3 regions of the Streptacidiphilus albus JL83 genome follow, and region 1 is predicted to be linked to each of the others. Evidence: riboswitches for the same ligand, from Rfam matches in the RefSeq annotation. Region 1 holds a riboswitch; each other region holds the start of a gene.
What was found. A riboswitch is a leader RNA that binds a small molecule or an ion and turns the genes downstream of it on or off. The one in region 1 is predicted to bind cyclic di-AMP.
Positions count from the first base shown of each region.

Region 2: it holds a riboswitch for cyclic di-AMP, as region 1 does, so the genes downstream of both, BS75_RS44435 (C40 family peptidase) here and BS75_RS05330 (C40 family peptidase) in region 1, are expected to answer to the same signal.
Region 3: it holds a riboswitch for cyclic di-AMP, as region 1 does, so the genes downstream of both, BS75_RS47080 (glycoside hydrolase family 16 protein) here and BS75_RS05330 (C40 family peptidase) in region 1, are expected to answer to the same signal.

Region 1 is NZ_JQML01000001.1:1,220,324-1,227,663, reverse strand. Features, by position in the region: gene BS75_RS05335 (Gfo/Idh/MocA family protein) at 1-756, shown strand, start outside; gene BS75_RS05330 (C40 family peptidase) at 761-1,252, opposite strand; cyclic di-AMP (ydaO/yuaA leader) riboswitch at 1,255-1,374, opposite strand; gene BS75_RS05325 (NUDIX domain-containing protein) at 1,962-2,456, shown strand; gene BS75_RS05320 (zinc-binding dehydrogenase) at 2,610-3,596, shown strand; gene BS75_RS05315 (cytochrome c oxidase assembly protein) at 3,651-4,610, opposite strand; gene BS75_RS05310 (2-hydroxyacid dehydrogenase) at 4,784-5,779, opposite strand; gene BS75_RS05305 (6-phosphofructokinase) at 5,874-6,899, opposite strand; gene BS75_RS05300 (type 1 glutamine amidotransferase) at 7,217-7,340, opposite strand, start outside.
Region 2 is NZ_JQML01000001.1:4,076,088-4,083,427, forward strand. Features, by position in the region: gene BS75_RS17545 (sensor histidine kinase) at 1-1,126, shown strand, start outside; gene BS75_RS17550 (response regulator) at 1,123-1,803, shown strand; gene BS75_RS17555 (ATP-binding cassette domain-containing protein) at 1,960-2,916, shown strand; gene BS75_RS17560 (ABC transporter permease subunit) at 2,913-3,737, shown strand; gene BS75_RS44435 (C40 family peptidase) at 3,829-4,881, opposite strand; cyclic di-AMP (ydaO/yuaA leader) riboswitch at 4,866-5,019, opposite strand; gene BS75_RS17570 (MFS transporter) at 5,240-6,742, shown strand; gene BS75_RS17575 (D-alanyl-D-alanine carboxypeptidase family protein) at 6,786-7,340, opposite strand, start outside.
Region 3 is NZ_JQML01000001.1:7,133,858-7,141,197, forward strand. Features, by position in the region: gene BS75_RS31395 (FAD-dependent oxidoreductase) at 1-565, shown strand, start outside; gene BS75_RS31400 (methyltransferase domain-containing protein) at 620-1,438, shown strand; gene BS75_RS47080 (glycoside hydrolase family 16 protein) at 1,762-2,967, opposite strand; cyclic di-AMP (ydaO/yuaA leader) riboswitch at 2,973-3,143, opposite strand; gene BS75_RS31410 (DUF3311 domain-containing protein) at 3,459-3,818, shown strand; gene mctP (monocarboxylate uptake permease MctP) at 3,815-5,446, shown strand; gene BS75_RS31420 (Pr6Pr family membrane protein) at 5,499-6,125, opposite strand; gene BS75_RS31425 (protein kinase domain-containing protein) at 6,317-7,340, shown strand, end outside.

The DNA.
Region 1 (7,340 bases):
TACGAGGCCGCCCGGCTCTGCCTGGAGGCCGGCCGGGCCGTGCTCTGCGAGAAGCCGTTCACCCTGAACGGCGCGGACGCCCGCGCCCTGATCGACCTCGCCGCCGAGCGCGGGACCTTCCTGATGGAGGCCATGTGGATGTACTGCATCCCGGCCGTCCGCCGGATGCTGGAGCTGGTCGCCGGGGGCGCGATCGGCGAGGTGCGCACCGTCCAGGCCGACTTCGGCCTGCCCGGTCCGTTCGAGCCGAGCCACCGGCTGCGCGACCCCGCGCTCGGCGGCGGCGCCCTGCTCGACCTGGGCGTCTATCCGGTCTCCTTCGCCCAGCTGCTGCTCGGCGCCCCGGACCGGGTCGAGGCCTGGTCGGCGCTCACCCCCGAGGGCGTGGACGCCAACACCGGCCTGCTGCTCGGCTACGCCTCCGGCGCGGTGGCCACGCTGAGCTGCGGCATCGTCTCCGGCACGCCGGTCCGAGCGGTGGTCTCCGGCGACCTGGGCCGGATCGAGCTGCCCGCGCCGTTCTTCTGTGCCGAGGAGCTGCACCTGTACCGGGGCTCCGAGGACGGGGCGGCGCCGGAGGTGCTCTCCGTGCCCCGCACCGGCCTCGGCTACGCCCACGAGGCGCAGGAGGCCATGCGCTGCCTGCGCGCGGGGCTGACGGAGAGTCCGCTGGTGCCGTGGCGAAGCACCCTGGAGGTGATGGCGACCCTGGACGCGGCCAGGGCCCGGACCGGGGTGCGCTACCCGGGGGAGTGACGGGTCATCTGATCCGGCCGTACCAGACCTCGCTGGTCCAGATCCGCTCCAGCCTGACGTAGGCGCCGGGGTGCGGCGAGTGCCAGATCCGGTTGTTCCCGGCGTAGATCCCGACGTGGTAGACGTAGTCGCCGTCGTGGAAGAAGACCAGGTCGCCGGGGCGCAGACTGCGCCGGGAGATGTGTTCGACGCTGTCGTACTGGGCCTGGGCGGTGCGCGGCAGCCGCCGGCCGGCGTGCTTGAAGGAGTAGTACGTCAGGCCGGAGCAGTCGAAGGCGTTCGGGCCCTGGGCGCCGTAGATGTAGGGGTCGCCGTGCTTCGACGCGGCGATGGTGAGGGCTCTGAGCTCGATGGTGGCGGCGTCGGCCGGGGCGGCCGCGAGCAGGGTGCTCCCGGCCACGGCGGCCAGGGTCAGTGCGGCCGTGGCCGCCGCCCGCCAGCGGCCTGGGCCGCGGGTGGACCGGTTCGGGGCATGGGCGTGCTCGGAGGCAGTCATGCGGATCCTTCCGGAACCGCCTACGAAAGGTTCCCTGTCGGGTTCGGGATCCGAAAGCTGCCCGGCCACCGCAGTGGCTTCACCCCTAGGGACGGTTCACACCGTCCCGGCGTACCTGGGTCTCCCGCTCTCGCCTGTCAGGTGTGTGCGCACCTGGCGCCCGACCGGTGGCGAGACTCGGCGTCCGGTCGGGCCGCCCCGCCGGGGTGGCGAGGACTTTGTGGCTCGGCCGACAGTATTGACATGCTTTTAGGCAATCTTCACGCTTCACCGGGATTCTGTGATTCTTGTCACCCCTGGTTTCCGGGCCGCCGAAAGAGTGAAACCGGCTCTGCTGAATGATCGGGTGTATGGATTTTCCAACAAGTCTGAAGAAGGCGAATTCTGGCCAGCTTCACGACTCTGACCTGCATAGTTGTCTGGAAAAACGAAAAAGCGGAGGGAAATCCTCCCCGGTGCCGGGTCACTCGAATGTGTGAGGTTCGGAATTGGCCCGGCGGCGCCCCCCGGACGGTGTAATTCCGGCTGCGCTCCGCCGTCGGGCGACCGCGCATAAGCCCGCGCCGCAGGCGCCCGACCCGGCGTGCATGAATTCGCGCCACATACCCGCCGCTCCGTCGAGCGCCCCCGCGCGCCGTCGGGCGCGCACCGACCCGGCGGGTCGCCGCAAAGCCGCCGACCCGCCGCGCCCCGCCCGTAGGCTCGCGCCATGACCATCGAGCGAGTACCGCGCCGCGCCGCGAGGATCCTGGTCCTGGACCCCGAGGGCGCCGTGTTCCTGCAACTCCACGACGACCCCGAGGTCGGCCTGCACTGGGTGCTGCCGGGCGGCGGCCTGAACGAGGGCGAGGACGAACTCGCCGGGGCGCTGCGGGAGACGGTCGAGGAGACCGGCTGGACCGATGTGGTGCCGGGGCCGGCGCTCTGGATCTGGGAGCACGACTACACCCGTCGCGGCGTGCCCACCCGGCAGCGCGAGGTGATCTTCCTCGGCTCCGGGCCGCGCCGCGACCCGGTCGGCGACCTCACCGAGTCCTTCGCCCACGACGGCATCATGACCTGCCGCTGGTGGACCCCGGCGGAACTGGCCGACTGCCCGGACCTGCTCTGGCCGCCGCGGCTGGTCGAACTCCTCGCCGAGCTGCGCCGCGAGGGCCCGCCGGCCCGCCCGCGCGACCTCGGCTACGTGCCCAACCCGCCCTGACGGACGGCCGCGGGACCAACGGCCCACGGCCGCGGGGCCAACGGCCCACGGCCAACGGCCGACCCGGCCTCGGCCCGCCGCCCGAGGCCGGGCCGGGCCCGCCGGGCCTAGCGTCGGTGGAGCACGACCCGCCACCGCCGAAGGGACCCGCCCATGCGCGCCATCCGACTCCACCAGTACGGCAGCCCGGAGGAGTTGGTGCTGGAGCAGCACCCCGATCCGGTGCCCGGGCCGGGGCAGCTGCTGCTCGCGGTGGAGGCCGCAGGCATCCAGTTCATCGAGACCCGGATCCGCGCCGGGCGGATGGCCGGGACGCCGCTCGCCCCCGCCGCCCTGCCCTGGGCGCCCGGCCGCGAGGTCGGCGGCACCGTGCTCGGGGTCGGCCCGGGAGCCGACCCGGCGCTGCTCGGCCGCCGGGTCGCCGGACAGGTTCCGGCCGGCGGCGGCTACGCCGACCGCGCGCTGCTCGCCGCCGCCGACGCCCACCTGCTGCCGGACGGCCTGGACACCGGCGAGGCGGTGTCGCTGCTCGGCACCGGCCGCACCGCCGTGGCGCTGGTCGAGACGGCCGCCGTCGGCCCCGGCGACACCGTGCTGGTCGAGTCCGCCGCCGGGGCCGTCGGGCCGCTGGCGGTCCAGCTCGCCCGGGCCGCCGGGGCCGCGCGGATCATCGGGCTGGCCGGCGGCGAGGCCAAGCTGGAGCTGGTGCGCGGCTTCGGCGCGGACGCCGCCGTCGACTACACCCGGCCCGGCTGGGCCGAGGAGGTCCGCGCCGCCGCGCCCGAGGGGGTCACCGTGGCCCTGGCCGGGGTCGGCGGGGAGATCAGCCGGACCTCCTTCGAACTGCTGGCCCCCGGTGGACGCTTCGTCGCCTTCGGCTTCTCCAGCGGGGGCTTCGCGCCGATCGACCCGGCGGAGGCGGCGGCCAGGCAGGTCACGCTGGTCTCCTACTTCGGCCCGGCGGTCGGCTCCAGGGGGCCGGCGGAACTGCGCCGGCAGACCGTGGTGGCGCTGACCGCCGCCGCCGAGGGACGGCTGCGCCCCTTCGTCGGCCGACGCTTCCCGCTGGCCGCGGCGGCCGAGGCGCACCGCGCCATCGAGGCCAGGGAGACCGTCGGCAAGACCCTGCTGGTGCCCTGACGCCGCCTCGGCCGGGGGTGCGGGCCGGGGCGTTACCCGGGGCGTGACCCGGGCTCAGCCCTGCTGCTGCGCTCCCGAACGGCGCTGCAGGTTGGCCAGGTAGTCGTTGTAGGCGTTGAGCTCCTTGTCGCCGTCCCGGTCCGCGGTGCGGTCCTTGCGGCGGGACAGCCGCTCCTCCGACTTGGCCCACTGGAAGGTCAGCGCGATCAGCACGATGAAGGTCGGGATCTCGCTGAACGCCCAGGCGAGCCCGCCGGCCATCTTCTGGTCCGAGAGCGGGTTCACCCCGAGCGAGGCCGCCGGGTGGGCGAAGGTCTGCACCATCAGCCCGGAGGACATCATCACCGCGATGCCGAAGAAGGCGTGGAACGGCATCCCGATGAACAGCTCCAGCATCCGCATCAGGTGGCCGGGGCGGTGCGGGCCCGGGTCGACGCCCATGATCGGCCAGAAGAACAGCATGCCGACGCCGAGGAAGTGCACCATCATCAGCTCGTGGCCGAGGGTGGAGCGCATCAGGAAGTCGAAGAGCGAGGTGAAGTAGAGCCCGTAGAGGCTGGCGATGAACAGCGGCAGGGTGAAGGCGGGGTGCGAGATCACCTTCATGTACCGCGAGTGCAGCAGCGAGACCAGCAGCTCGCGCGGGCCGTGCCCGCCCCGGCCGCCGCTGGGCAGGGTCCGCAGCGCCAGCGTGATCGGCGCGCCCATCAGCAGGATGATCGGCGAGAACATGGACAGCACCATGTGCTGGAGCATGTGCGCGCTGAGCATCTGCATGCCGTACTCCTCCAACCCGGTCGTGGTGACCAGGGCGACGGTGAGTACGCCGAGCACCCAGGCGACGGTGCGGCCGACCGGCCAGCTGTCGCCGCGTCGCCGCAGCCGGACCACGCCGGTCAGGTAGAGCCCGAGCAGCAGCACACAGCCGATCAGGAAGGGCCAGTTCGCCGAGGGGTGGAAGGCGAGGACCCGGGCCAGGGTCCAGGGCGGGAGGTCCTGCGTCATGCCCGGCATACCCGGCATGGAGCCCATCGGCGGTTCCTGCTTTCCAGCTGACAGCGGTGCGTCCTACCGGAACAGCGTAGAACTGTCCGGTTTGTCTCCCGGACGCGCCCCCCTGCCCGCGCGTCGGCACGGCGCCGTCCCCGGTGCCGCGCCCGGTGCCGACCGGGGCCGGCCGGGCCGGGTCAGCCGCGCGGGATCAGGGTGTTCTCGCTGGTCCGGCCGTTCAGGAAGTCGTCCACATTGCGCACCGTGGCCTCGACGATCTGGCCCACCGCCGTCCGGGTGAAGTAGGCCTGGTGCGAGGTCACCATCACCTGGGGGAAGGTCATCAGCCGGGCCAGGGTGTCGTCGGTGACGACCTCCAGCGACTTGTCGAAGAAGAAGAGCCCGGTCTCCTCCTCGTAGACGTCGAGCCCGACCCCGCCCAGCCGGCCCTCGCGCAGCGTCTCGACCAGCGCGGCCGAGTCGACCAGGCCGCCCCGGCTGGAGTTGACCAGGATCGCCTCGTCCTTCATCGCGGCCAGCGCCTCGGCGTCGATCAGGTGGTGGGTGTCCGGCAGCAGCGGGACGTGCAGGCTGATCAGGTCGGAGCCGGCCAGCAGCCGGTCCAGCGAGGTGTACTCCATGCCCAGTTCCAGGCAGGCGGGGTTCTCCGCCACGTCCCAGCCGAGCAGGGTGGTGCCGAAGCCGTGGGCGATCCGGGCGAAGCACTCGCCGATCTTGCCGGTGCCGACGACGCCCACGGTCATGCCGTGGATGTCCTGCCCCATCAGCCCGTCCAGCCGGAAGTCGAACTCCCGGGTGCGGTTCACCGCCCGGGTGGTCCGCCGGTTGACCGACAGGGCCAGCGTCCAGGCGAACTCGGCCACCGCGTAGGGGGAGTAGTAGGAGACCCGGGCGACGGTGATGCCCAGCTCCTCGGCGACCGCGAGGTCGATGTTGTTGAACCCGGTGGACCGCTGGGCGATCATCCTGGTCCCGCCCTTGGCCAGGATCCGCAGGGTGGTGGCGTCCAGCTGGGCGTTGACGCTGGTGCTGACGATCTCGTGGTCGGCGGCCAGCGGCGCGGTGTCCGCGTTCAGGAAGACGTCCAGGCAGTGGACTGCGTGGCGGCCCTCGAAGGCCCGCTCGATCAGGGGTTGCTCATCGGCCAGCACGCCGTAGGCGAGGATCTCCATGAAGGCCACGCTAAGCGAGGCGCGCCGACCCGACAATCCGGACAAAGCGGATGATGTCGGCGCGGCGCGCCCCGGACGGTCGAAAGCCGGACCGTCAGATGACCGTCTCGGCCTCGGCGTAGCGCTCGGCCGGAACCGTCTTCAGGTCGGCCACGGCCTCGGCCAGCGGCACCAGGTTGATCTGGGTGCCCTGGAGGGCCGTCAGATGCCCGAAGGCGCCCTTGTGCACGGCCTCGACCGCGTGCCAGCCGAAGCGGGTCGCCAGCACCCGGTCGTAGGCCGTCGGGGTGCCGCCGCGCTGGACGTGGCCGAGGATGACCGGGCGGGCCTCCTTGCCGAGCCGGTGCTCCAGTTCGACCGACAGCTGGGTGGCGACGCCGGTGAAGCGCTCGTGGCCGTAGATGTCCACGGTGCCCTCCTCCCAGTGCATGGTGCCGGGCTCGGGCTTGGCGCCCTCGGCGCAGACCACGATGGCGAACTTCTTGCCGCGCTCGAAGCGCTCGCGGACGACCTCGGTGACCCGCTCGATGTTGAACGGCCGCTCCGGCACGACGATGGCGTGCGCGCCGGCCGCCATGCCCGCGTGCAGCGCGATCCAGCCGGTGTGGCGGCCCATCAGCTCGACCACCATGACCCGCTGGTGCGACTCGGCGGTGGTCTTCAGCCGGTCCAGCGCCTCGGTGGCCACCGAGACGGCGGTGTCGAAGCCGAAGGTGACATCGGTGCAGGCGATGTCGTTGTCGATGGTCTTGGGCACGCCGACGATGGGCACCCCGCCGTCGGAGAGCAGCCGGGCGGCCTTCAGGGTGCCCTCGCCGCCGATCGGGATGATCCCGTCCAGGCCCAGTTCCTCGCAGTAGGCCTTGGCGCGGGCCACGCCCTCCCGGAGATGGCTGGGCTGCACCCGGGTCGAGCCGAGGATCGTCCCGCCCTGGGCCAGGATGCCGCTGACGGAGTCGAGGGTCAGCTCGCGGAAGTCGCCCTCCAGGAGACCGCGCCAGCCGTCCATGAAGCCGATGATCTCGTCGCCGTGGTCCACCACGCCGCGATGGACCACGGAGCGGATCACGGCGTTGAGACCGGGGCAGTCCCCGCCGCTGGTCAGCACACCAATACGCATCGCTTTGCAACTCCCGAGCAGAACCGGACGACCGGACTTTCGTACCCGATGACCACGCCACCGTACCGGCCCCGTTCCACTGGTGGTAGACGTGGATGTGGAGCCCGTGTGAAGGTGCGGCAATTCGGACTTTTTACCCCATCGCGATGATACCGCTCACCGACCTCCGGTCTGGTCGGGACGGACGCGGGAGCGGCGCCTTCGCCGCCCCGCGTGGGGCTGGGTGCTGCGAGCCCGTGCCGGGCCCTCGCGGGGGCGTCCCTGCCCCCGGGCTGGCGGTCCGGGTTGTTGTCCGGGTGCTGTCCGGGATCTCCGGGCTAGGCCGGCTGTTGGACGGCGTTGATGCGCTCGGTGCGCAGCGCGTCGTACCAGTGGTTGTCCACCGGCGGCAGCGCGCTGACGTCCAGGGCCAGTTTGATCAGCAGGTCCGCCACGACGGGG
Region 2 (7,340 bases), 2.9 Mb from region 1:
CGCCGCGATGGCGGCCCGGCCCTCGCGGCACGTGCTGCCGACGCTGGACTCGCTGCACCCCGCCGCCGTCGTCCTGGCCGCCGCCTCCTGCGGGACCCTGCTGCTGCGCCGGCACCGGCCCTGGGGCGCGCTGGCGCTGTCCCTGGTCTGCGGCGTGCTCTACGCCCTGGCCGGCTACACCATGAACCCGTTGCTGATGCTCCCGACGGTGGTCGCGCTCTACACCGTGGCCGTCAGCACCGACCGCCGTACCGCCTGGGGCACCGCGGCCGGCTCGGTGGCGGTGCTGGTCGGCGCCGGGATCGCGCTCGGCCCGGAGACATGGCTGCAGCCGCAGAACTTCAGCGTGCTCGCCTGGGCCGGGACGGCGGCGGCCGTCGGCGACGCGGTGCGCTCCCGGCGCGCCTACATCGCCGCCGTCGAGGAGCGGGCCGAGCGCGCCGAACGCACCCGCGAGGAGGAGGCCGGCCGCCGGGTCGCCGAGGACCGGATCCGGATAGCCCGCGAGCTGCACGACGTGGTCGCCCACCACATCGCGCTGATCAATGCCCAGGCCGGGGTCGCCGTCCACCTCGCCGGCGAGATCCCGGCGCCGGTCCTCGCCGCGCTGGAACACATCCGGGACGCCAGCCACGAGGCACTGCAGGAGCTCAAGGCGACGGTGGGGCTGCTCCGGGCCTCCGACGAGTCCGGCGTGCCGCTGGAGCCCGCTCCCGGCGTCGCCCAGCTGCCCGAGCTGCTGGCCTCCTTCGCCCGCGCCGGGCTGGCCGTCAGCCTGGAGCAGCAGGGCGAGGTCAGGCCGCTGCCGCCGGCCGTGGACCTGACCGCGTTCCGGATCGTCCAGGAGTCGCTGACCAACGTCAGCAAGCACGCCGGGGTGCCCACCGCCCGGGTGCAGCTCTTCTTCGGGCCCGAGCAGCTGGCCATCCGGGTCGAGGACGACGGCCGCACCGCGCCGATGCGCAGCAGCTACCTGGACCAGGGGCAGGGCCACGGGCTGACCGGCATGGGCGAGCGGGCGGCGGTCGTCGGCGGCACGCTGAGCGCCGGACGCGACCCCTGGGGCGGGTTCCGGGTCGCGGCCGACCTACCCTTGCGTCCGGTGGCGAGGGGAGCCGAGACATGACCATCCGGGTGCTGCTGGCCGACGACCAGGCCCTGCTGCGGGGCACCTTCCGCATGCTGATCGACTCGACGCCGGACATGGAGGCGGTCGGCGAGGCCGCCGACGGCCGCGAGGCGGTGGAGCTGGCCGGGCCGCTCCGGGCCGACGTGCTGCTGATGGACATCCGGATGCCGGGCCTGGACGGCCTGGCCGCGACCCGGCTGATCTGCGCCGACCCGGAGCTGTCCGGGGTCCGGGTGCTGATCCTGACCACCTTCGAGTTCGACGAGTACGTGGCGGAGGCGCTGCGCGCCGGGGCCAGCGGCTTCCTCGGCAAGGGCATGCGCCCCGAGGAGCTGCTGGAGGCGATCCGCACGGTCGCGGCCGGTGACTCGCTGCTCTCCCCCTCCGCCACCCGCACCCTGATCACCCGGTTCCTGGCGCAGCCGCAGCGCGCGGACGCGACCGCCGGCGCGGACCCGGCCCGGCTGGACGTGCTGACGCCGCGCGAGCGCGACCTGATGGCGCTGGTCGCCCTCGGCCACTCCAACGACGAGATCGCCGAGCGGCTCCTCCTCAGCCCGCTGACGGTGAAGACGCACGTCAACCGGGCGATGACCAAGCTCGGCGCCCGCGACCGGGCCCAGCTGGTGGTCATCGCCTACCAGTGCGGCCTGGTGCTGCCCGGCGCCCGCTGAGCCGCCCCTGGGGCCGTCCCTCAGGGGCGCCCGCCTACTTCAGGAGGAGAACCGGCTCCGGTCTACTACGCCCGTGGTAGGACCGGGACGCTGCCGCAGGGGGACGCGCCGGGGTGCCCGGCACGGAAGGCTGGGGAGCATGAACGGACTCCCGCGATGATCGTAGCCAGCAACCTCACCAAGCGTTACGGCGACAAGACCGCTGTGAACGACCTGTCGTTCACCATCCGCCCCGGCATCGTCACCGGCTTCCTCGGCCCCAACGGCGCCGGCAAGTCGACCACGATGCGCATGATCATGGGTCTGGACGCGCCGACGCAGGGCAGCGTCACCGTCAACGGCAAGCGCTACGCCGACCATGCCGCGCCGCTGCACGAGGTCGGCGCGCTGCTGGAGGCCAAGGCCATCCACACCGGTCGTTCCGCCCGGAACCACCTGCTGGCGCTGGCCGCGACCACCGGCATCGGAGCCCGCCGGGTGGACGAGGTGATCGAGCTGGTCGGTCTGACCGAGGTGGCCCGCAAGCGGGCCGGCGGCTTCTCGCTGGGCATGGGGCAGCGGCTGGGCATCGCCTCCGCGCTGCTCGGCGACCCGGCCACGGTCCTACTGGACGAGCCGGTCAACGGCCTCGACCCGGAGGGCATCCTCTGGATCCGCAACCTGCTCAAGGGCCTGGCCTCGGAGGGCCGCACGGTCTTCGTCTCCTCGCACCTGATGAGCGAGATGGCGCTGACCGCCGAACACCTGATCGTCGTGGGACGCGGCAAGCTCATCGCCGACACCTCGGTCGCCGACTTCACCCGCAGCGCCTCCCGCAACGTCGTCCGGGTCCGTTCCCCGCACGCCGAGAAGCTGCGCTCGCTGCTGGTCGGCCCGGACGTCACGGTGGACGCCGTGGAGCCGGGCACGTTCGAGGTCACCGGCCTGGACAGCGACCGGATCGGCACCGTCGCCGCCGAGAACGGCGTCACCCTGTTCGAGCTCGCGCCGCAGCAGGCCTCCCTGGAGGAGGCGTTCATGGAACTCACCCGGGACGCCGTCGAGTACCACGCCAGCACCACCGTCGCCGCCCACGGCGGCGCGCCGGTCGGCACCGGAAGGAGCACGTCATGAGCACCGCCACCGCGCCCGACGCGACCGTGAAGGCCTCGTTCGCCAAGGGGCAGGGCAAGGTGACCCAGGCGCGAGTGATCAACTCCGAGTGGATCAAACTACGCACCCTGCGCTCCACCCCGATCACTCTGCTGGTGGCCGTCCTCATCATGGTCGGCCTGAACCCGCTGATCACTTGGGCGAACGCCAGCCACGGCGGCGGCCACGGCGACGCCGTCAACGGCGCGGAGCTCAGCCTGGGCCTGTACATCCTGGCCCAGTTGGCCGTCGGCGTGCTCGGCGTGCTGATCGTCAGTGGCGAGTACAGCACCGGGATGATCCGTGCCAGCCTCTCCGCCGTGCCCAAGCGGCTGCCGGTGCTGTGGGCCAAGGCGATCGTCTACGCCGTGGTCGTGCTGGTCGTGATGACGATCGCCTGCCTCGGCGCGTTCTACGGCGGCCAGGCGATCCTGTCCCACTACGACCGGGCCGTGACCCTCACCGATCCCGGTGTGGCGCGGGTGGTCTTCGGAACCGGGCTCTACCTCACGTTCGTGGGCCTGCTCGGCATCGGCCTCGGCGCGCTGATCCGCAATGCGGCGGGTGCCATCGCCGTGCTGGTCGGCATCCTCTGGGTGGTGCCGATCCTCGCGCACCTGCTGCCTTCGAGCTGGGCCCCCCACATCGTTCCCTACCTTCCCAGCAACGCCGGTAGCGCGATGCTCTCGGTGGTGCCGGACCCGACGATGATGTCCCCCTGGAGCGGGTTCGCCCTCTTCGCCGGCTACGCGGTGGCCCTGCTGGCGGTCGCCGGCCTGCTGCTGAAGCGCCGCGACGCCTGACCCGTCCCACCGTTCCTCTGCCGGAACACCACAGCGCTGCGCCCCCGGACCTTCGTCCGGGGGCGCAGCGCTGTTCGGTGCTGTCCGAGCGTCAGAAACGGCCCGCGAAGGTCGGGGCGTAGTCGCTGATGGTGTCGATCTTGACACCGGCGCTCGGGTTGGCGGCCTCGACGTAGGAGCCGTTGCCGATGTAGATGGCGACGTGGTACGCGTTGGCGGCGGTGCCGTCGGTGGACCAGAACAGCAGGTCACCGGGCTGGAGGGCGTTCATCGAGACCGGGGTCGCGGCGGCGGCCTGATCCTCGCTGGTGCGCGGGATGCTGATGCCGGCCTGGGCCAGCGCGGCCTGGGTCAGGCCCGAGCAGTCCCAGGTGTTCGGGCCGGTGCCGCCGTAGACGTAGGCGTCGCCGACCTGCGCCTGGGCGAAGGCGATGGCCGCGGCCATGCCGCTGCTGCTCGCGGTCGAGGAGCTGCTGCTGCTCGTGCTGGTCGTGGTCGTGGTGGCGGCCGGGGCACTGGTGCTGCTGGTGGTGCTGTCGGACGAGGAGCTGGAGGAGCTGTCCGAGGCGGACCAGTTGGAGCTGCCGGCGCTGTAGCTGGAGCCGGAGCCGGAGTTGGAGCTGTCCAGGTTCGCGCTGCCGGAGACCGTGTCGGAGGAGGTGGTGGCGCCGGTCGCGGCGGTGCGGCCGGACAGGGCCAGGCGCTCGCCCGGGTAGATCAGGTCCGGACCCTGGGTGAGGACCGAGCGGTTGAGGGCGTAGAGCCGCTGCCAGCCACCGTTGACGTCGTGGTCGGCGGCGATGGTGGAGAGCCAGTCGCCCGCGAGCACGGTGTAGTACGAGGCGGTGGTGGTGTCGGCGGCCCGGGTGCCGCTCGCCGAGGTGGGGGCGGCGACGGCGGCCGGGGCGGTCGCCGGGGCGGAGGCAGGAGCGGCGGCCGGGGCCGTGGCGGAGGCGGTGTTGGCGGTGATCATCGGAACGGCGAGGCTGACGATGCCGGCGAGGCCGACACCGGCGAAGAGGCGCTGCTTGGTGGTGCGCCGGGCCTTGACGGCCCGGTGGCGACCGGTGCCGGCGGTGGAACCGGTACGGCCGTTGGTCTCATGGGTGCTCGAAGGCAGCATGTTGAAGCGGTCCTCTCCCACGCCTGCGAGGTGAGCTGTCGGATTCGGGCTGGAGTTGCCCGGCCGTGCTGAGCACGGCTTCACCCCAAGCCGCGACTGTGAGATCGCGGCGACTTACCTGGTTCCCCCGCCCCTGCCGTGGTGCGGTGCCGATGTGCCACAGCCTCCGGCGGCAGGACTCGGCGTTCCGGAGGCGTTGGTTCCGCATAAGTGCGAACGGACCGAACGCTAGGCAGATTGTGCTTGAAACTACAACTCGGTGTGAGCCTACTCACATACAAACCGGAATAAAAAGGGCTTCGGCTGCCCAGATGCTGCCGTGACAAGGCAGACCTAATGTCGTTGTTGTCCATATATAAAGGGATGGGAGCCACCGACCATGACAGGTACGGCAGCAGACCCCGGGACAACGTCCAAGAGCCTCGCCCCCGACGGCCGGGGCGAGAACCACCGCTGGTGGGTGCTGGCCGTGATCGGCCTGGCCCAGCTGATGGTGGTGCTCGACGCAACCATCGTGAACATCGCCCTGCCGTCCGCGCAGAAGGACCTCGGCTTCAGCAACGGCAACCGCCAGTGGATCGTCACCGCCTACGCCCTCGCCTTCGGCAGCCTGCTGCTGCTCGGCGGGCGGATCGCCGACCTGGTGGGCCGCAAGCGGGTCTTCCTGATCGGACTGGCGGGCTTCTCCGTCGCCTCCGCCATCGGCGGGGCCGCGCCCAGCTTCGAGGTGCTGGTCATCGCCCGCGCCCTGCAGGGGGCCTTCGGCGCGCTGCTGGCGCCCGCCGCACTCTCCCTGCTGACGACGACCTTCACCGACTCCGCAGAGCGCGCCAAGGCGTTCGGCATCTACGGCGCCATCGCCGGCACCGGCGGCGCCGTCGGCCTGCTGCTCGGCGGGCTGCTCACCGAGTACCTGGACTGGCGCTGGTGCCTGTACGTCAACCTGCTGCTGGCCGTGCTCGCCATCATCGGCGCGGTCCGGCTGCTGCACGCCGGCCGGCCGGCCGACCCGCCCAAGCTGGACATCCCCGGCACGGTCGTGGTCTCACTGGGCCTGTTCGGGCTGGTCTACGGCTTCTCCAACGCCGAGACCCACTCCTGGAGCTCCGTCGGCACCTGGGGCTTCCTGGCCGCCGGGGTGCTGCTGCTCGCCGTCTTCGCCTGGTGGCAGACGCGCACGCCGCATCCGCTGCTGCCGTTGCGGGTGGTGCTCGACCGGAACCGGGGCGCGTCCTTCCTGGCGATGTTCCTGGCCGGCGCCGGGATGTTCGGGGTCTTCCTGTTTCTGACCTACTACCTGCAGCAGTCGCTGCTCTACTCGCCGGTCAAGACCGGACTGGCCTTCCTGCCGATGGTCGCCGTGATGATCGTCACCTCGGTCACCGCCACCAACAAGCTGGTGCCCAGGCTGGGCGCCAAGCCGATCGTGCCGGTCGGCATGCTGCTCGGCGCCTGCGCGATGGCCTGGCTCACCAGGCTCGACCTGAACAGCACCTACGCCGCCGACGTGATGCCGCCGCTGCTGGTGCTCGGCCTCGGCCTCGGCCTGATCTTCGCCCCGGCGATGTCGCTGGCCACGGCCGGGGTCGAGCCGCACGACGCGGGCGTCGCCTCGGCCACCGTCAACACCAGTCAGCAGGTGGGCGGTTCGATCGGCACCTCGCTGCTGAACACCCTGGCCACCAGCGCCGCCACCGCCTACCTGGTCGGCCGGGCGCACACCTCGGCCAACACCGCCCAGGCGCAGCTGCACAGTTACTCGACCGCCTACTGGTGGTCGGCCGGGTTCTTCCTGTTCGGGATGGTGGTCTGCGGCCTGCTCTACCCGGTGGGCCGACCCCGGATCAATCCGGAGAACGCGGACGCCCCCATCCACATGTGACCTCCGTCAGACGTGGATGGGGGCGCGGCGGGTGGCCCCGGTGTCAGCCGAGGCGGGTGAGCCGGGTCCCGTAGGAGGGCTCGGCCAGGTCGGACTGGAGGTTTATCGGGATCCGCTGGGCGCTGACCCCGGTGCCGACGACCAGCTCGCCGACGCCGTCGCCGGCCCGGCCGGTGCGCGGCAGCACCCCGCCCGTCGCCTCCAGCGAGACCGGCACCGAGGTGCCGGACCAGCCGATCACGTTCACGTCCTTGGACGCCACCACCGGCGTCCGGCCGCCCTCGCCGTCGTCCACGTAGCCGACGACCTCGCCCTGGTGCACCAGGATGTGCGACTGGAGCACGCCCTCAGCGCTGACCAGCAGCTTCTTGCTGGTCGCCATGACGTTGTCGAGGATGCCGAAGGTCGAGCTCAGGGCCGGCTGCCCCAACGTCACACCGAGCACGGTCTGGGTGGTCCCGCCGATCTTGACCTGCGCCGCCCACATCAGGCAGCCCAGCGCCGCCGAGTCGGAACCGGTCTTGACCCCGATCACGCCGTTGGCGCCGAGCAGCTTGTTGGTGTTGTAGGTCAGCGGGTTCTCCGGCGGCGAGAACGA
Region 3 (7,340 bases), 5.9 Mb from region 1:
CCCCCAGGTGTTCGGCGACATCGCCGAGCGTGCCAAGCAGGTGAGCGAGGTGGTGACGTACCATCAGGCCGACAGCAGGCGGCGGGACTTCCACGAGCTCCGACGGTTCCCGGCGGGGCTGGTCGCGACCGGTGACGCGGTGGCCTCGTTCAACCCCGTCTACGGCCAGGGCATGACCTCGGCCATGCTGCACGCCTCCTGCCTGTCGGCCTACCTGCACGCCCCGCGCACCTCCCTCCGCGAACCGGCGAGCGGCTACTTCGAGCAGGTGAAGGTGGTCGTCGACGCCGCCTGGCAGGTCTCGACCTTCGCCGACCTGGAACTGCCGCACGTGGACGGGCCCTACCCGCGCGGCTACCGACTCATCCGGTGGGTGGGTCGGCTGCTCTTCGAGCTCGCGGTCACCGACGCCGTCATCAGCGAGCGGGTGGCCCGCACCACGACCATGCTCGCCCACCCCGACTCCCTGGCCAGCCCCCGGCTCCTGGCGCGCGCCCTCCGCCTCCGGCTCTTCCGCCGCGCGCCTGCCGCGCCCGCCGCCGATCCCGATGCCTCGGCGGCGTAGGCGCAGCAGAGGCAGGTGAAGGGTGGTGCGACCGGGATCTGAGATGCTCGGGGGATGACGGAGCACCAGGCGGAACACGGATATCTGCTCGACAACCAGCAGTCGCAGGCGGTGATCCGCTTCGGTGCCCTGGGCGAGCTGTTCGACCCGGTGACCTTCAGGCATGTGGACCGGCTGGGCATCGGCGCCGGAATGCGCTGCTGGGAGGTCGGGGCGGGCGGCCCCAGCGTGCCGGCCGGGCTGGCCCGGCGGGTGGGCCCGGGCGGGTTCGTGCTGGCCACCGACATCGACCCGTCCTGGACCGCGCCGGAGGAGGACGCCGGGGCCGGGACGGTCGAGGTGCTGCGGCACGACGTCGCCGCCGACCCGCCGCCCTCCGGCGGCTTCGACCTGGTCCACGCCCGGCTGGTGCTGGTCCATGTCGCCGACCGGGAGGAGGCCCTGCGCCGGATGGTGCAGGCGCTGCGTCCCGGCGGCTGGCTGCTGCTGGAGGACGCCGATCCGGGGCTGCAGCCGCTGCTCTGCCCGGACGAGTCCGGACCGGAGCAGCGGCTGGCCAACCGGCTGCGCTCGGGCTTCCGCGCGCTGATGGCCGAGCGCGGCGCGGACCTCGCCTACGGGCGAACCCTGCCCCGGGTACTGCGGGAGTCCGGCCTGGAGGAGGTCCAGGCCGACGCCTACTTCCCGATCACGTCACCGGCCTGCACCGTGCTGGAGGCGGCGACGGTCCGGCAGATCCGGTCCCGGCTGGTGGCGGCGGGCCTGGCCACGGAGGAGGAGGTGGACCGCCACCTGGCGAGCGTCGAGACCGGGCGGCTGGACCTGGCGACCGCCCCGTTGGTCTCCGCCTGGGGCCGTCGCCCGTCGGCGTAGCCGCGCGGACGCCGGACCCGCGCGCCGGGCCCGCGCGCCGGGCCCGGACGCCGGGCCCGGACGCCGGGCCCGGACGTCGGGTGCAGCCCAGCGTGACCAGCCGGGCCCCCGCCGTCGGCCTCGATCACCGTGCCGGTCGGATTGGCGCCGCCACCCAGCGGCTGGTGAGCGACCCGGGGCCGGCGGCGACGACCGGCCGGTTCTTCGACCGCACCCGGGACACCCGCGCCGCCGCCCAGGCGTACGACCCCCGGGCCCGCGCCGAGCTCTGGAACCGGAGCCTCGCGCTGGTCGGCCACGCCGATCTGGACTGGGCGGAGAGGTCAGCCGTAGACGCGGACGTAGTCGGCGGCGAAGGTGATCGGCGCGCTGCCGGTCGGGGCCGGGTGGTACTCACCCGCGCTGACCGAGAGGCTGAGGATCAGGTACGCGGACCAGTTGGCGCCGACGCCGGTGCCGTCCGAGTAGACCTTGGTGCCGTTGACGTACCAGCTGACCGAGTTGGCGCCGTAGTAGGTGCCGATGGTCACCCACTTGCCCGGGGCGATCGCGTTGGCGTCGGTGTAGTAGTCCTGCGCGGGGTTCACATGGTTGGTGAGCTCCAGCAGGTTCGGGTTGTCGGGGTGGTACTCGAAGGAGTCGATCTCGCCGTTGCCGTTCTTCCAGGTCCACAGCGCGGGCCAGGCGCCGGCGGCGGTCGGCAGCTGCACCCGGGTCTCGACGTACTCGCCGGTCTTGACCTGGAAGCCCTGGGTCGAGCCCTCGGTGGTGAGCAGACCGGTGTTCCAGGCCGTCTTGCCGTTCTCCAGGACATGGGTGGAGGGCGTCGCGGTGAAGGTGGCGACGCCGTTGGCGACGCTCACGGCCGAGGGGTCCAGCCAGTCGAGCTTGTTGTCGTTCGGGTTGTGGTTGCCGTACTGGAACGAGGTGGTGGTGTCGCCGACCCAGGTCGATCCCCAGGCGATCGGGCTGCTGAAGTCGTCGGACCAGATCAGCTTCTGGCCCGCGACGGGCGAGCCGGAGGTCGCGGTCGCCGGGGGAGTGGCGGGCGCACTCGGGGTGGGCGTGGGCGTGGGGGTGGGCGTGGCCGGCGCGGTCGGCTTGGTGGTCGCGGCGGGCGCGACGGTCAGGGTGTGCGAGGCCAGGTTGTGCCAGGCGCCCGCAGTGTCCTGCCAGAAGCCGAACTCGGTGTAGGAGCCGGCGGGCAGGGTGCGGCTGCCGGTGGTGATCGAGACGCCGGCCGGGCAGATCCGGACGTTCGAGGCCGAGCCGGGGAAGTCCAGGTTGTCGCCGGCCTTGTCGCGAACGCCGACGCCCAGCGTCTTCGCGGTGAAGCAGGACTTGGCGTGAACGGTGAGGCCCGCGGTGGTGGCGACGCCGGCCGTCATCGACGTCGGGGTGAGCCGGTCCTGGGTGACGGTGGGGGCGGACGCGGTGGCGGCGACGGCCTGTCCGGCCAGCGGGACGGCGATCAGTGCGGCAGCGCCGGCGGTGGCACAGAGGCGCGCGGGTATGGCAGGGAGACGCATGTCGGTGTTCCTCGTGACACGCCTGCGAGGTGAGCTGTCGGGTTCGGGCCTGAGGAAGCCCGGCCGCCGGTGGTGCGGCTTCACCCCGAGCCGTGGGCCGCGGCGCCCTGCGGGCGGTGCGGCGACGGCGACTTACCTGGTTCCCCCGCTCCTGTCCGATTCGGTGCTCGACAGCCCGCCGGCGGGTGGACAGGATTCGGCGTCCCGGCGGCGTGGTCCGCCCACGGCGGAGTATGCAGGGTAGGCAGACGAGTCCCGCCCGGACAATGGGTTGTGCCCGGTCTCACATCGGGACGGACCGGGGCGGATCGGACGAACCACGCGGATCGGTGAACCCTTGTACGAGCATGTCGTCGGTCCGGTCGGACAGTTGGACATCCTAGTGACGTGCGCCCGTCATTGGCCTAGATTCCGATGGGCATGAACGCACGGCGGCGCCTCGGGAGAGTGCCGCCGACCGCACCCCATCGAGCACCAAGGGAGCCGTCACCATGGCCGACACCGCACCGTCCGCCCCGCTGTCCGGTCCGCCGCCCGCGCCGGCGGTCGGATTACCCGTGATCACGCCGACCCGGGTGGTCTGCGGGATCCTCCTCCTCGCTCCCTTCGTGGCCCTGTTCTGGGTCAACTCCTATGCCAGGCTGCGGCCCGCGTTCATCGGGATCCCGTTCTTCTACTGGTACCAACTGCTCTGGGTGATCGTTTCGGGCGTCTTCACCGGCGGCGCCTACCTGCTGATCCGCCGCGAGGAGGCCCGCCGCCGGGCGGACCCGCCCCCAGGGGCCGGCAACGGCAGCAGCGGCGCCGACGGCGGCACCGACGGCGCGCCGACCGAGGGGGCCGGACGATGAGCCGACTCACCATCTCGGCGGCCGGGCACACCAACGCCGTCTCGCTGACCGTCTTCATCGTGCTCTTCCTCGTGGTCACCGTCGTCGGCTTCCTCGCCGCCCGCTGGCGCCGGGCCGAGAACCCGCTCCACCTGGACGAGTGGGGCCTCGGCGGACGCGGCTTCGGCACGATCGTCAGCTGGTTCCTGCTCGGCGGCGACCTCTACACCGCCTACACCTTCATCGCCGTCCCCGCCCTGGTCTACGGCGTCGGCGCGGCCGGCTTCTACGCGGTGCCCTACACCATCCTCGCCTGGCCGCTGGTGTTCCTCTTCCTGCCAAGGCTCTGGTCGGTGGCGCGCAGCAAGGGGTACGTCACCCTGGCCGACTTCGCCCGGGGACGCTACGGCTCGCGCTACCTGGCGCTCGCCGTCGCACTGACCGGGATCCTGGCGACGATGCCCTACATCGCACTGCAGCTCGTGGGCATCCAGGCCGTGCTGGACACGATGGACATCGGCGGCTCCAGCGGCTTCGCCAAGGACCTGCCGCTGCTGCTGGCCTTCGCCGTGCTCGCCGCCTACACCTACTCCTCGGGGCTGCGCGCCCCCGCGCTGATCGCGTTCGTCAAGGACACCCTGGTCTACATCGTGGTCCTGGTCGCGGTGATCTACATCCCGATCCGGCTCGGCGGCTACGGCCAGATCTTCCACGAGTCCGCCGCGGCCCTGGCCAAGACCAGCCCCGCCACCGGAAAGCCGCGCGGTTCGCTGGTCACCGGACCGAGCGCGCAATGGGCCTACGCCACCCTGGCGATGGGTTCGGCGATGGCGCTGTTCCTCTACCCGCACTCGGCGACGGGGCTGCTGGCCGCCAAGAGCCGGAACACGGTCCGCCGCAATCTGGCGCTGCTCCCGGCCTACTCGCTGATGCTGGGACTGCTGTCGCTGCTCGGCTTCATGGCCATCGCGGCCGGCATCGGCAAGGGCGTGACCGGCTACAACGCCCAGTTGGCGGTGCCGCAGCTGTTCGCCAGGATGTTCCCCTCCTGGTTCGCCGGGGTGGCCTTCGCCGCCATCGGCATCGGGGCGCTGGTCCCGGCGGCGATCATGTCCATCGCCGCCGCCAACCTGTTCACCCGCAACGTCTACCGGGAGTTCCTGAAGCCGGACGCCACCGCCGCCCAGCAGACCCAGGTCGCGAAGCTCGCCTCGCTGGTGGTGAAGCTCGGCGCCCTGGGCTTCGTGCTCGGGATCGACAAGCAGTTCTCGATCAACCTGCAACTGCTCGGCGGCATCTGGATCCTGCAGACGTTCCCGGCGATCGTCAGCGGGCTGTTCTCCAAGTGGCTCCACCCCTGGGCACTGCTGGCCGGCTGGGCCGCCGGCATGGCCTACGGGACCTGGACCGCCTACGGCGTGGCCGCCGCCGGGAAGCCGCACTCGCACTTCGGCGGCAGCTCGGCCACCATCCCGCTGATCGGCCAGATCGGCTACGTCGGGGTGACGGCCTTCGTGCTGAACCTCGCCGTCGCGGTGGTCGGCACCCTGCTGCTCCGCGCGTTCAAGGCGCCCGGGGGGCGGGACGAGACCGTTCCGGCCGACTACCAGCTGGGCCTGGCCCCGGAGCCCGCATCACCGGTCGGCTGATCCCGCGCCGCCCGTCCCCGCCGTGTCGGCGCGGGCCGGGCGGCGCGGGCGGTCAGGCCGCGTCGGCGCCGACGCGCGGGCGGAGCCGGTTGCCCACGGCCACCAGGATCAGGGTGAAGACCACGAACACCACCGTGACGATCACCGACCAGGTGGTGACATGGGCGTAGCCGCCGGGCTCGCGCGGGTCCAGGAAGTCGTACGGGTACCAGCCGACCATCGGGCCGCGCAGCAGGGACACGGCCAGGTACGCCAGCGGGAAGACCAGCCAGGAGGAGGCGCGGCCGAGGGCGATCCGGGCCTTCGGCGGCAGCAGCAGCCAGTCCAGCAGGAGGGCGACCGGCATCACCCCGTGCACCACGTCGTTCTGCCAGACGATGGTCTGCGCGTCGATGGTGTTCGACAGCAGCGTCCAGAACACCAGCCCGGTGATGATCAGGTAGAGCGCGGACGCGCCGCGCAGCAGGTCGGGCACCCCGGGTCGGCCGCGCAGCAGGGCGACTCCGCCGGTCAGCAGCACGGCCGCGCCGAAGAGGTTCGACAGGTTGGTGAAGTAGAAGATGAAGTTGCCGCCGTCGTGGTCGTGGACGTCCCGGTCCAGCCCGACGGCCAGGGCGATCAGCGCCAGCAGTCCGAGCGCGATCCGGAGTACGCCGACGAGTGTGTGGTTACGTGCCATGGGGGCAAGGTACAGACCGTCGCCGCCGGGCGCTACCAGTAAGTAACGTGGCTGCCGGTGCCCTCCTCGGGGCGGGGGCACAAAAATCCCACAAGATTGCCCGCTAGGGTGCGGCCGACGTGTGCGGGTCGTCGCGGTGGTCCAGAGACGGGTGGGCAATGCAGCAGGAACGGGTTCTCGGGGGTCGGTACGTGCTGGAGCGCCTGCTGGGGCGCGGCGGCATGGCCGAGGTCCACCTGGCGCAGGACACCCGGCTCGACCGCCCGGTCGCGGTCAAGGTGATGGGTCCGGGGATGGCGGACGACCCCACCTATCTGGCGCGCTTCCGGCGGGAGGCGCAGTCCACGGCCTCGCTCAACCACCCCGCCGTCGTCGCCGTCTTCGACAGCGGCGAGGACACGGTCGACGGCGCGCTGCTGCCGTACCTGGTCATGGAGTACATCCACGGCACCACCCTGCTCGACCTGCTGCGCCTCGGCCAGGGGCAGCAGGGGACTGCCGGGCAGCCGCCCGCCACCGGGCTGCCGGTGCGGCGGGCCCTGGAGCTGACCCACACGGTGCTGGACGGCCTCGCCCACGCGCATGCCCAGGGCATCATCCACCGGGACATCAAGCCGGCCAACGTGATGGTGACCGAGGACGGCGCGGTCAAGCTGATGGACTTCGGCATCGCGCGCCCCGTGCAGGACCGGGGGATGACACTGACCGATCCGGCCATGGTGATCGGGACCGCCGACTACCTCTCGCCGGAGGCGGCGCGCGGCGAGAGCGTGGACGCCCGCGCGGACCTCTACTCCGTCGCCTGCCTGCTCTTCGAACTGCTCACCGGTCGGCCCCCGTTCGTGGGGGAGTCGGCGCTGGCGGTGGGCTGGCAGCAGATCTCGGCGGAGCCGCAGCCGCCTTCGGCGTTCGCACCCGCCGTCCCGCGCTCCTGCGACGGTTTGGTGCTGCGGGCCCTGGCCAAGGACCGGGAGCTGCGCTTCGCCGACGCGGCGGCCATGCGCACGGCGGTGGAGCAGGAGTTGCGGCAGCTGGACGCGGCCTCGGCGGCCACCGGTACGGTCGGCGGTCCGGCAGTGACCGAGGTGCCGGCCGGCGGCCCGACCGTCCAGTTGGGCGCCCGGGCGGCGGGGCGCGGCGCGGCCCGGGCGGCCGAGCGCGAGGAGCGGGCCGCAAGCCGCCGGACACCCCGGCGCCGGACCCGCCGGGTGCTGC